One region of the Pseudescherichia sp. L3 genome, then DNA from elsewhere that is predicted to be linked to it. Evidence: predicted binding sites of a transcription regulator. Region 1 holds the regulator's gene; each other region holds the start of a gene.
The links. The regulator CRP, encoded in region 1, controls carbon source genes, mostly activating them, when cyclic AMP is high. The targets are predictions, from matches to a motif close to ATGTGANNNNNNTCACAT.
Positions count from the first base shown of each region.

Region 2: a site for CRP is predicted at 1,059-1,076, ahead of epd (erythrose-4-phosphate dehydrogenase). Genes of this name have one in related genera too.
Region 3: a site for CRP is predicted at 672-689, ahead of NR795_RS10655 (YfcZ/YiiS family protein). Genes of this name have one in related genera too.
Region 4: a site for CRP is predicted at 1,050-1,067, ahead of ldtB (L,D-transpeptidase). Genes of this name have one in related genera too.

Region 1 covers NZ_JANKYC010000003.1:48,609-50,811, forward strand. The annotation lists gene NR795_RS15580 (phosphoribulokinase) at 1-275, shown strand, start outside; gene NR795_RS15585 (OsmC family protein) at 316-720, opposite strand; gene crp (cAMP-activated global transcriptional regulator CRP) at 1,029-1,661, shown strand; gene NR795_RS15595 (YccS/YhfK family putative transporter) at 1,713-2,203, shown strand, end outside.
Region 2 covers NZ_JANKYC010000002.1:389,567-391,769, forward strand. The annotation lists gene epd (erythrose-4-phosphate dehydrogenase) at 1-867, opposite strand, end outside; gene NR795_RS13400 (PPC domain-containing DNA-binding protein) at 1,233-1,661, shown strand; gene NR795_RS13405 (ECF transporter S component) at 1,686-2,203, shown strand, end outside.
Region 3 covers NZ_JANKYC010000001.1:2,192,856-2,195,058, reverse strand. The annotation lists gene fadL (long-chain fatty acid transporter FadL) at 1-423, opposite strand, end outside; gene NR795_RS10655 (YfcZ/YiiS family protein) at 795-1,079, shown strand; gene fadI (acetyl-CoA C-acyltransferase FadI) at 1,238-2,203, shown strand, end outside.
Region 4 covers NZ_JANKYC010000001.1:529,227-531,429, forward strand. The annotation lists gene ldtB (L,D-transpeptidase) at 33-953, opposite strand; gene NR795_RS02625 (ABC-F family ATPase) at 1,170-2,203, shown strand, end outside.

The DNA.
Region 1 (2,203 bases):
CCCGCACCCACATCAACTTCCAGCGCGTCCCCACGGTCGACACCTCCAACCCCTTTGCGGCCAAAAATATTCCCTCGCTGGACGAGAGCTTTGTGGTGATCCACTTCCGCGATCTGGAGGGGATAGATTACCCCTGGCTGCTGGCGATGCTGCAAGGCTCATTTATCTCCCATATCAACACCCTGGTGGTGCCGGGGGGCAAAATGGGGCTGGCGATGGAGCTAATCATGCTGCCGCTGGTGCAGCGGCTGATGGAAGGCAAGAAGATTGAATAAGATAGTGCCCGGCGGCGCTACGCTAACCGGGCCTTTAACGTTACGCTTCAATCACTTCGTATGAATGGGTGATATTGACCGCTTTCTCCAGCATCAGCGCCACGGAGCAGTACTTCTCTGCCGAGAGATCCACCGCACGGGATACCGCCGCATCCTTCAGCTCTTTGCCGGTAACGATAAAGTGCAGGTTGATGTGGGTGAAGAGACGCGGTGCCTCTTCCCGGCGCTCGGAGGTCAGCTTCACTTCGCAATCGGACACGCTATGACGGCCTTTCTGCAGGATCGACACCACGTCGATGGCGCTGCATCCGCCTGCCGCCATCAGCACCATCTCCATCGGGCTGGGGGCTTTATCCCCGGAGTTGCCGTCCATTAACACCTGATGACCAGAGGCGGATTCGCCAAGGAACGTCAGCCCTTCAACCCATTTTACGCGTGCTTGCATTTTCATCACTCCAGAGTGGCAATTTTCCCGACAGATTACGCGCGCCGAGTAAAACGCGCAACGGAAGGCGACATGCATCAAGCTGAAGCGAGACACCAGGAGACACACGGCAAAAGCTATGCTAAAACAGTCAGGATGCTACGGTAATGTATTGACATTATGCAGGTATGCAGAGGACTTCAACCATTACAGGCCGCATGCCTATATTGACGGCCCCCTTCCCAGGATTCGGGAAGCATATGATTGCAACCCCAGCCGCCGGATCCGTCCCGCGACTGGCGCCAGCTTATAACAGAGGATAACCGCGCATGGTGCTTGGCAAACCACAAACAGACCCGACTCTCGAATGGTTCTTGTCTCATTGCCACATTCATAAGTACCCATCGAAGAGCACGCTGATTCACCAGGGTGAAAAAGCGGAAACGTTGTATTACATCGTCAAAGGCTCAGTGGCAGTGCTCATCAAGGACGAAGAAGGGAAAGAGATGATCCTCTCTTACCTGAACCAGGGAGACTTTATCGGTGAACTGGGCCTGTTTGAAGAGGGCCAGGAGCGCAGCGCATGGGTACGGGCGAAAACCGCCTGTGAAGTGGCCGAAATTTCCTATAAAAAATTCCGTCAGCTTATCCAGGTCAACCCGGATATTCTGATGCGCCTTTCGTCGCAGATGGCTCGCCGCCTGCAGGTCACCTCTGAGAAAGTGGGCAACCTTGCCTTCCTCGACGTGACCGGCCGTATCGCGCAGACCCTGCTGAACCTGGCTAAACAGCCGGACGCCATGACCCATCCGGACGGGATGCAGATCAAAATCACCCGCCAGGAGATCGGTCAGATCGTCGGCTGCTCCCGTGAAACCGTGGGCCGTATTCTGAAGATGCTGGAAGATCAGAACCTGATCTCCGCGCACGGCAAAACCATCGTCGTCTACGGAACACGTTAAGCTTTAAAAACGGCGTATCGCCTCGCGGACGCCGTTTTTGCTCTCCTCCTCATGTGGCGCAGGTTAATCTACCACCCCGAAGTTAACTACGCACTGCGGCAAACGCTGGTGCTGTGTCTTCCCGTGGCCATCGGCCTGGCGCTGGGTCATCTTCAGCATGGTCTACTGTTCTCGCTGGTGCCCGCCTGCTGCAACATTGCCGGTCTCGATACCCCACACAAACGCTTCTTTAAGCGCCTGATTATCGGCGGCTCGCTGTTTGCCGGCTGTAGCCTGGCGGTGCAGCTGCTGCTGGGGGCCAACGTTGCGCTCCCGCTGATCCTCGCCGGGCTGGCAATGCTGCTTGGCGTCACGGCGGAAATCAGTCCTCTACACGCGCGCCTGCTGCCCGCTTCGCTTATCGCCGCTATCTTTACCCTGAGCCTGGCGGGCAATATGCCGATCTGGGAGCCACTGCTCATCTACGCCCTTGGCACGCTCTGGTATGGGGCATTTAACTGGTTTTGGTTCTGGCTGTGGCGCGAGCAGCCCCTGCGCGAATC
Region 2 (2,203 bases), on a different contig from region 1:
GTTAAAATCAGTTGAGACCAACGGTAATTCCGTATAGTCAACTATACCATGAAATGCTTCCCGTGACGCCTTTTGCAGCAACTGGTTGACTTGACAGGCATTTACCGGGCTGCCTACCGTCACGCTGAGGTCGATTGCCGTGACATTGATTGTCGGTACGCGTACGGCAATGGCTTCAAATTTATCGTTAAATTTTGGAAAGAAGCGCGTAATGCCAGCCGCAAGCTTGGTATCCACCGGAATGATTGACTGGCTGGCTGCACGCGTACGCCGCAGATCCGGATGGTAAGCGTCAATGACCTGCTGATCGTGCATCGCCGAGTGGATGGTGGTGACCGTCCCCGACTCAATGCCAAAAGCATCATCAAGCAGCTTAATGACAGGAATAATGCAGTTTGTGGTGCAGGAGGCGTTAGAGACGATACGATCGTCCGGACGCAGATCGTCCTGATTGACGCCGAAGACCACGGTGGCGTCGAGATCGCTGCTGCCCGGATGAGAAAAGAGCACCTTTTTCGCGCCGGCGTTTAAATGTGCTTCACCGTGCTCACGGTTGCCATACACGCCGGTGCAGTCCAGCACCACGTCGACCTCAAGCTCGCGCCAGGGCAGCGCATCAATGGTTGGCTCGTGCAGGAGTCGGATCGCGTCATGGCCGACAAATAGCTGCCCGCCCTCGTGATGAACACGCTGGCTAAAGCGGCCGTGGCTGGTGTCATACTTCAACAGATGCGCAATGCCTGCGTCATCCGCCAGCTCGTTAATGGCCACTACGGCGATCTCCGCCCGGCGTCCGGATTCATACAAAGCACGAACCACGTTACGCCCGATGCGACCAAAACCATTTATCGCGATGCGTAGGGTCATAAGTCTCCTGCAAAGCTATCCCTGAGTCGATGGCTGACAGAGTAATGCAGCGGCATAGTCAGGGAAACCTCGCCTGTCACAAACTGTGACTAAGTGGTTAAATGTCGAACGGAATTTCGACTGAAACGCTTCAGCTAGGGTAAGCGAAACGCGGAATAAAGGGAATCTGTCGCCGCGGGGTTAAACCAGTTATCTGATCTACGTCACACTTTACCGCAAACCGACGGCGGAATTATTCCATTGCCGGAATCCGTATTCCTTTATACGCAAATCAGCCTTCGGTCGCGGTCTTTTCCTGATATACATCATTAAAACGAATTGCTGTCGCTCTTATGATCGCTGCCACTTTGGCGTTTACGAGGCCTATGACCATGACCCCCGGCACTTCTCCATCCAGCGCACGCTTCTATGCCCTGCGTCTGCTTCCCGGCGATGAGCTGCTCACTGCCCTGCGTGCGTTTACCCAGCGTCACGCACTCCACGCCGCCTGGATTGCAGGCTGCACCGGCAGCCTGACGGACGTGGCGCTGCGCTTCGCCGCCCGCGACGAGACCACTTATCTGCATGGCACCTTCGAAGCGATCTCCCTCGGCGGCACGCTGGAGCTGGCCGGTGAGCATCTGCACCTCAGCGTGGCCGATGAGAATGGCGTGATGACCGGCGGGCACGTCATGCCTGGCTGTACGGTTCGCACCACCCTTGAACTGGTGATCGGCGAGCTGACCACCCTCGCTTTCAGCCGCCAGCCCTGTGCTGTTTCGGGCTATGACGAGCTGGTTATTAACGTACGCTAATTTTCCCAATCTTATGAGGTCGCTATGGCACGTCGCCAACTCGCCAGCCAGACGCTGGCACTGATCGTTATCTCTATCGCCATCAATATGATCGGTGGCCAGCTGATTAGCCTGCTGAAGCTGCCGATCTTTCTCGACTCTATCGGCACGCTGATGAGCGCCGTGCTGCTGGGGCCGTTTATCGGCATGCTTACCGGCCTGCTGACCAATCTACTCTGGGGGCTGCTCACCGATCCCATCGCCGCTGCCTTTGCCCCGGTGGCCATGGTGATTGGTCTGGTGGCCGGTTGGCTGGCCCGGCTGGGCTGGTTCCGTACCCTGCCGAAGGTGATCGTCAGCGGCATCATCATTACGCTCGCGGTCACGGTGGTGGCCGTACCGCTTCGTACCGCCCTCTTCGGCGGGGTTACCGGCAGCGGAGCCGATCTCTTTGTCGCCTGGATGCACTCTATGGGCCAGGATCTGCTTGAGTCCGTGGCGATCACCGTGCTCGGGGCCAATCTCGTGGATAAGATCCTCACGGCGATTGTGGTCTGGATCCT
Region 3 (2,203 bases), on a different contig from region 1:
CGACCCTGCGGCGTAGGTGTCGTTAAAGTCGGTAGCCAGACCGTAGTTAGAGGTCAGGGACGCGCCCCAGCCAAACTGGTCATTAATCGGCGCAACGAAGTGCAGGTTAGGCACCCACGCCGTCGGCGCGATGTTATCCGAATCCAGGCTACGGCCAGACGGAGAGACGCCGGAGACGTCCACATCCGGATCAACAAAAATAGCGCCGCCAGAGAAAGTAGGGCGGTCAAACATCGTAATCAGGGCGGGGTTACGGCTAACGTTGCCTGCGTCATCAGCGATAGCGCCTTCACCTGAGTAGGCACGGCCAAGGCCAGAGGAAGAGAACTCATTAAGTTGGAAGCCTGCTGACCAGGCTTGTGTTGAGACAATTGCCACTGCAACTGCGAGTGCAGACTTGGTAAACAGGGTTTTCTGGCTCATGACCATAACCTCATAATTTATTTTTATACAATAAATGTTACATGCCGTAACAGGAGCGCGGAGTGTAGGGTCTGAGCTACGACATACAAATCAGACCAGTCGCGAGAGTATAGGTCTGACCAGCCCGAATGTTGCAAGTATGTTTATAAGTATTTTTAAATGTGATCACGGAAACGCGATCTGGCTGGCAAAAACGCGACGGTTATCAATGAGAGAGAAAGGTGATTATTGCGCCAGATCATTTTTAAGTGTGATATCGGTCACTTACCCACTTTTGGAGCGCTAACAACTGGAGACCGTAACCGTCAGCGCGTAAAATACCCTCACTATTTATCGGGCACGCTACGTGCGAATGAGAGAGGACTTTCAATATGAGTAAATGCAGTGCTGATGAAACCCCCGTTTGCTGCTGTATGGACGTTGGTACCATCATGGACAACAGCGACTGCACGGCCTCTTACAGCCGTGTGTTCACCGACCGCGCCCAGGCCGAAGAGACGCTGGCAGCGCTGACGGAAAAAGCGCGCGGCGTCGAGTCTGAGCCGTGTGAAATTACCCCAACCTTCACCGAGGTTGACGGTGGCGTTAAGCTCGATATCGACTTCGTTTTTGCCTGTGAAGCTGAAACCCTGATCTTCCAGCTGGGCCTGCGTTAATCTTCCTCTAACGCTCCCGCTACCGGGAGCGTTATCTCCGCTTTTCTCTGTGTTTTAGCTCGCATTTTTTCGCCTCTCCGCTTGGCTAAATGTAAAAAAATGGTTAAGACTATTAGCAGGTCAGACCACTTTGCGCAGTATGTCAACAGGGGAGAGTTATGAGTCAGGCATTACCGCTTGTCACCCGTCAGGGCGATCGTATAGCCATTGTTAGCGGGTTACGCACCCCGTTTGCCCGCCAGGCCACCGCCTTTCATGGCGTCACCGCCATCGAACTGGGCAAGATGGCCGTGGGTGAGATGCTGGCGCGCAGCGAAATTGCGCCAGAAATCATTGAGCAGGTGGTTTTTGGTCAGGTTGTCCAGATGCCCGAGGCGCCTAACATTGCCCGCGAAATCGTGCTCGGAACCGGGATGAACGTGCATACCGATGCCTACAGCGTGAGCCGCGCCTGTGCTACGAGCTTTCAGGCGGTAGCAAACGTTGCCGAAAGCCTGCTGGCGGGGACCATCCGCGCCGGTATTGCCGGGGGAGCCGACTCTTCATCCGTCCTGCCGATTGGCGTCAGCAAAACGCTGGCGCGCACTCTGGTCGATCTCAGCAAGGCTCGCTCCGGCGGGCAAAAGCTCAAGCTTCTCTCTCGCCTGCGTCTGCGCGATCTGCTTCCGGTGCCGCCTGCGGTTGCCGAGTACTCGACCGGGCTGCGCATGGGGGATACCGCCGAGCAGATGGCGAAAACCTATGGCATCAGCCGCGAGGAGCAAGACGTGTTCGCGCACCGTTCCCATCAGCGTGCGGCTCAGGCGTGGGCCGATGGCAGGCTGGCGGAGGAGGTGATGACCGCCTATGCACCCCCGTATCGCGAGCCTTTTATTCAGGATAATACGGTGCGGGCCAACGCGTCGCTCGCCGACTACGCCAGGCTGCGTCCGGCCTTTGACCGTCAGCACGGCACGGTAACCGCTGCTAACAGTACGCCACTCACCGACGGCGCAGCGGCGGTGATCCTGATGACCGAATCCCGCGCCCGTGAGCTGGGGCTAACCCCGCTCGGCTACCTGCGCAGCTATGCCTTTACCGCCATTGACGTGAAGCAGGACATGCTGCTCGGCCCGGCGTGGTCT
Region 4 (2,203 bases), on a different contig from region 1:
ATTGCCGGGCTTTTTACTGACTGCTGAAAATTTTAGTTCAGACGAACCGGCATCCCGGAACGGTTCTGAATCGCCTGCTCAACGACGCTCTGGTCGGCGTCCGGCTGGCTGGTGATGCTCTGCACGCTCTTGGTCAGCGCGATCGGCACAATCTCTTTGCCGTCAAACTGCGCTTCGGTGGTAGAGAGCGGGTTGTGAACCTCGATATAGCGGCTACCGTCTGGCTCAGTAGTCGCTTTTACCGGCTCATCGATAAACTGTACGCGGGTACCGACCGGCACGTTCTGGAACAGGAACTTGATGTCGTCGTTACGCAGACGCACGCAGCCGTGGCTCACGCGCAGGCCGATGCCGAAGTTAGCGTTGGTGCCGTGAATAGCATACAGGCGGCCAATGTACAGGGCATAGAGGCCCATCGGGTTATCCGGACCGGCAGGCACCACGGCTGGCAGCGGGTTACCGGCGGCAATGTACTCCTGGTGCATCTTCGCGGTTGGCGTCCAGGTCGGGCCGGCTTTCTTGCGCTCAACCTTGGTAGTCCAGTTGATCGGGGTGTCTTTACCCAGCTGACCGATACCGATCGGCAGTACGATCACGGTGTTGGTGCCTTTCGGGTAGTAGTAGAGGCGCATCTCGGCGCTGTTGATCACAATGCCTTCATGCACGGTGTCCGGCAGGATCAGCTGCTGAGGAATGTTCATCACGCTACCGCCCTTCGGCAGATAGGGGTCAATACCTGGGTTAGCTTCCATCAGGTTAGACAGCCCCATCTGGTACTGGGCCGCGTAGTACTCCAGCGGCTGGCTGTTGTTCTCTGGCAGGGTGATGACCTGGTTCTGGCCAATCAGACGGCTACCATCAGTCGGCAGCGGATAGGTTACAGCAGACGCGGATTTGCAAAACCCTACTACAGCGAAAGCCGCCGCTAAAATTGTTGTTAATTTCATATTCATGGTATGCGAGGTTTCTGTGCCACAGGCCGTTTAGTTAAGAATGCTCAAAAGGATGGGAGCGCATTATATGTGCATTCCCACGCGCATGGAATTGAGATGTGTACGAAATCACATTTTTTTCTCTCACCCTATTGTAGCAACTGTTCACACCTGCGCGATTTCGATTCGGAATTGTGGCATAATGCAGAGTTTGTCACACATTTTCAGGATAACACCGTGTTAGTTACCAGCAACGTCACCATGCAGTTTGGCAGTAAGCCGCTGTTTGAAAATATCTCCGTCAAGTTTGGCGGCGGCAATCGTTACGGCCTGATTGGGGCGAACGGTAGCGGAAAATCCACCTTTATGAAGATCCTCGGCGGCGACCTTGAGCCGACGCTGGGCAACGTCTCTCTCGATCCGAACGAGCGTATTGGTAAGCTGCGTCAGGATCAGTTCGCCTTTGAAGAGTTCAGCGTGCTCGACACGGTGATCATGGGTCACGGCGAGCTGTGGGAAGTGAAGCAGGAGCGCGATCGCATCTACGGCCTGGCCGAGATGAGCGAAGAGGATGGCTATAAAGTGGCCGACCTCGAAGTGCTGTACGGCGAGATGGACGGCTACTCCGCCGAGTCCCGTGCGGGCGAGCTGCTGCTCGGCGTCGGTATTCCGGTAGAGCAGCACTACGGCCCGATGAGCGAAGTGGCTCCCGGCTGGAAGCTGCGTGTGCTGCTGGCCCAGGCGCTGTTCTCCGATCCGGATATTCTCCTGCTCGATGAACCGACCAACAACCTGGACATCGATACCATTCGCTGGTTGGAGCAGGTGCTGAACGAGCGTAACAGCACCATGATCATCATCTCGCATGACCGTCACTTCCTGAACATGGTCTGCACCCATATGGCGGATCTCGACTACGGCGAGCTGCGCGTTTATGCGGGCAACTACGACGAGTACATGACCGCGGCGACTCAGGCGCGTGAACGCCTGCTGGCCGACAACGCCAAGAAGAAAGCGCAGATCGCTGACCTGCAATCCTTCGTCAGCCGCTTTAGCGCCAACGCCTCGAAGTCTCGTCAGGCGACCTCCCGTGCGCGTCAGATCGATAAGATCAAGCTGGATGAGGTAAAAGCCTCCAGCCGTCAGAACCCGTTCATTCGTTTTGAGCAGGATAAGAAGCTGTTCCGTAACGCGCTGGAAGTGGAAGCCCTCACCAAAGGCTTCGATAACGGTCCGCTGTTTAAGAATTTCAACCTGCTGCTGGAAGTGGG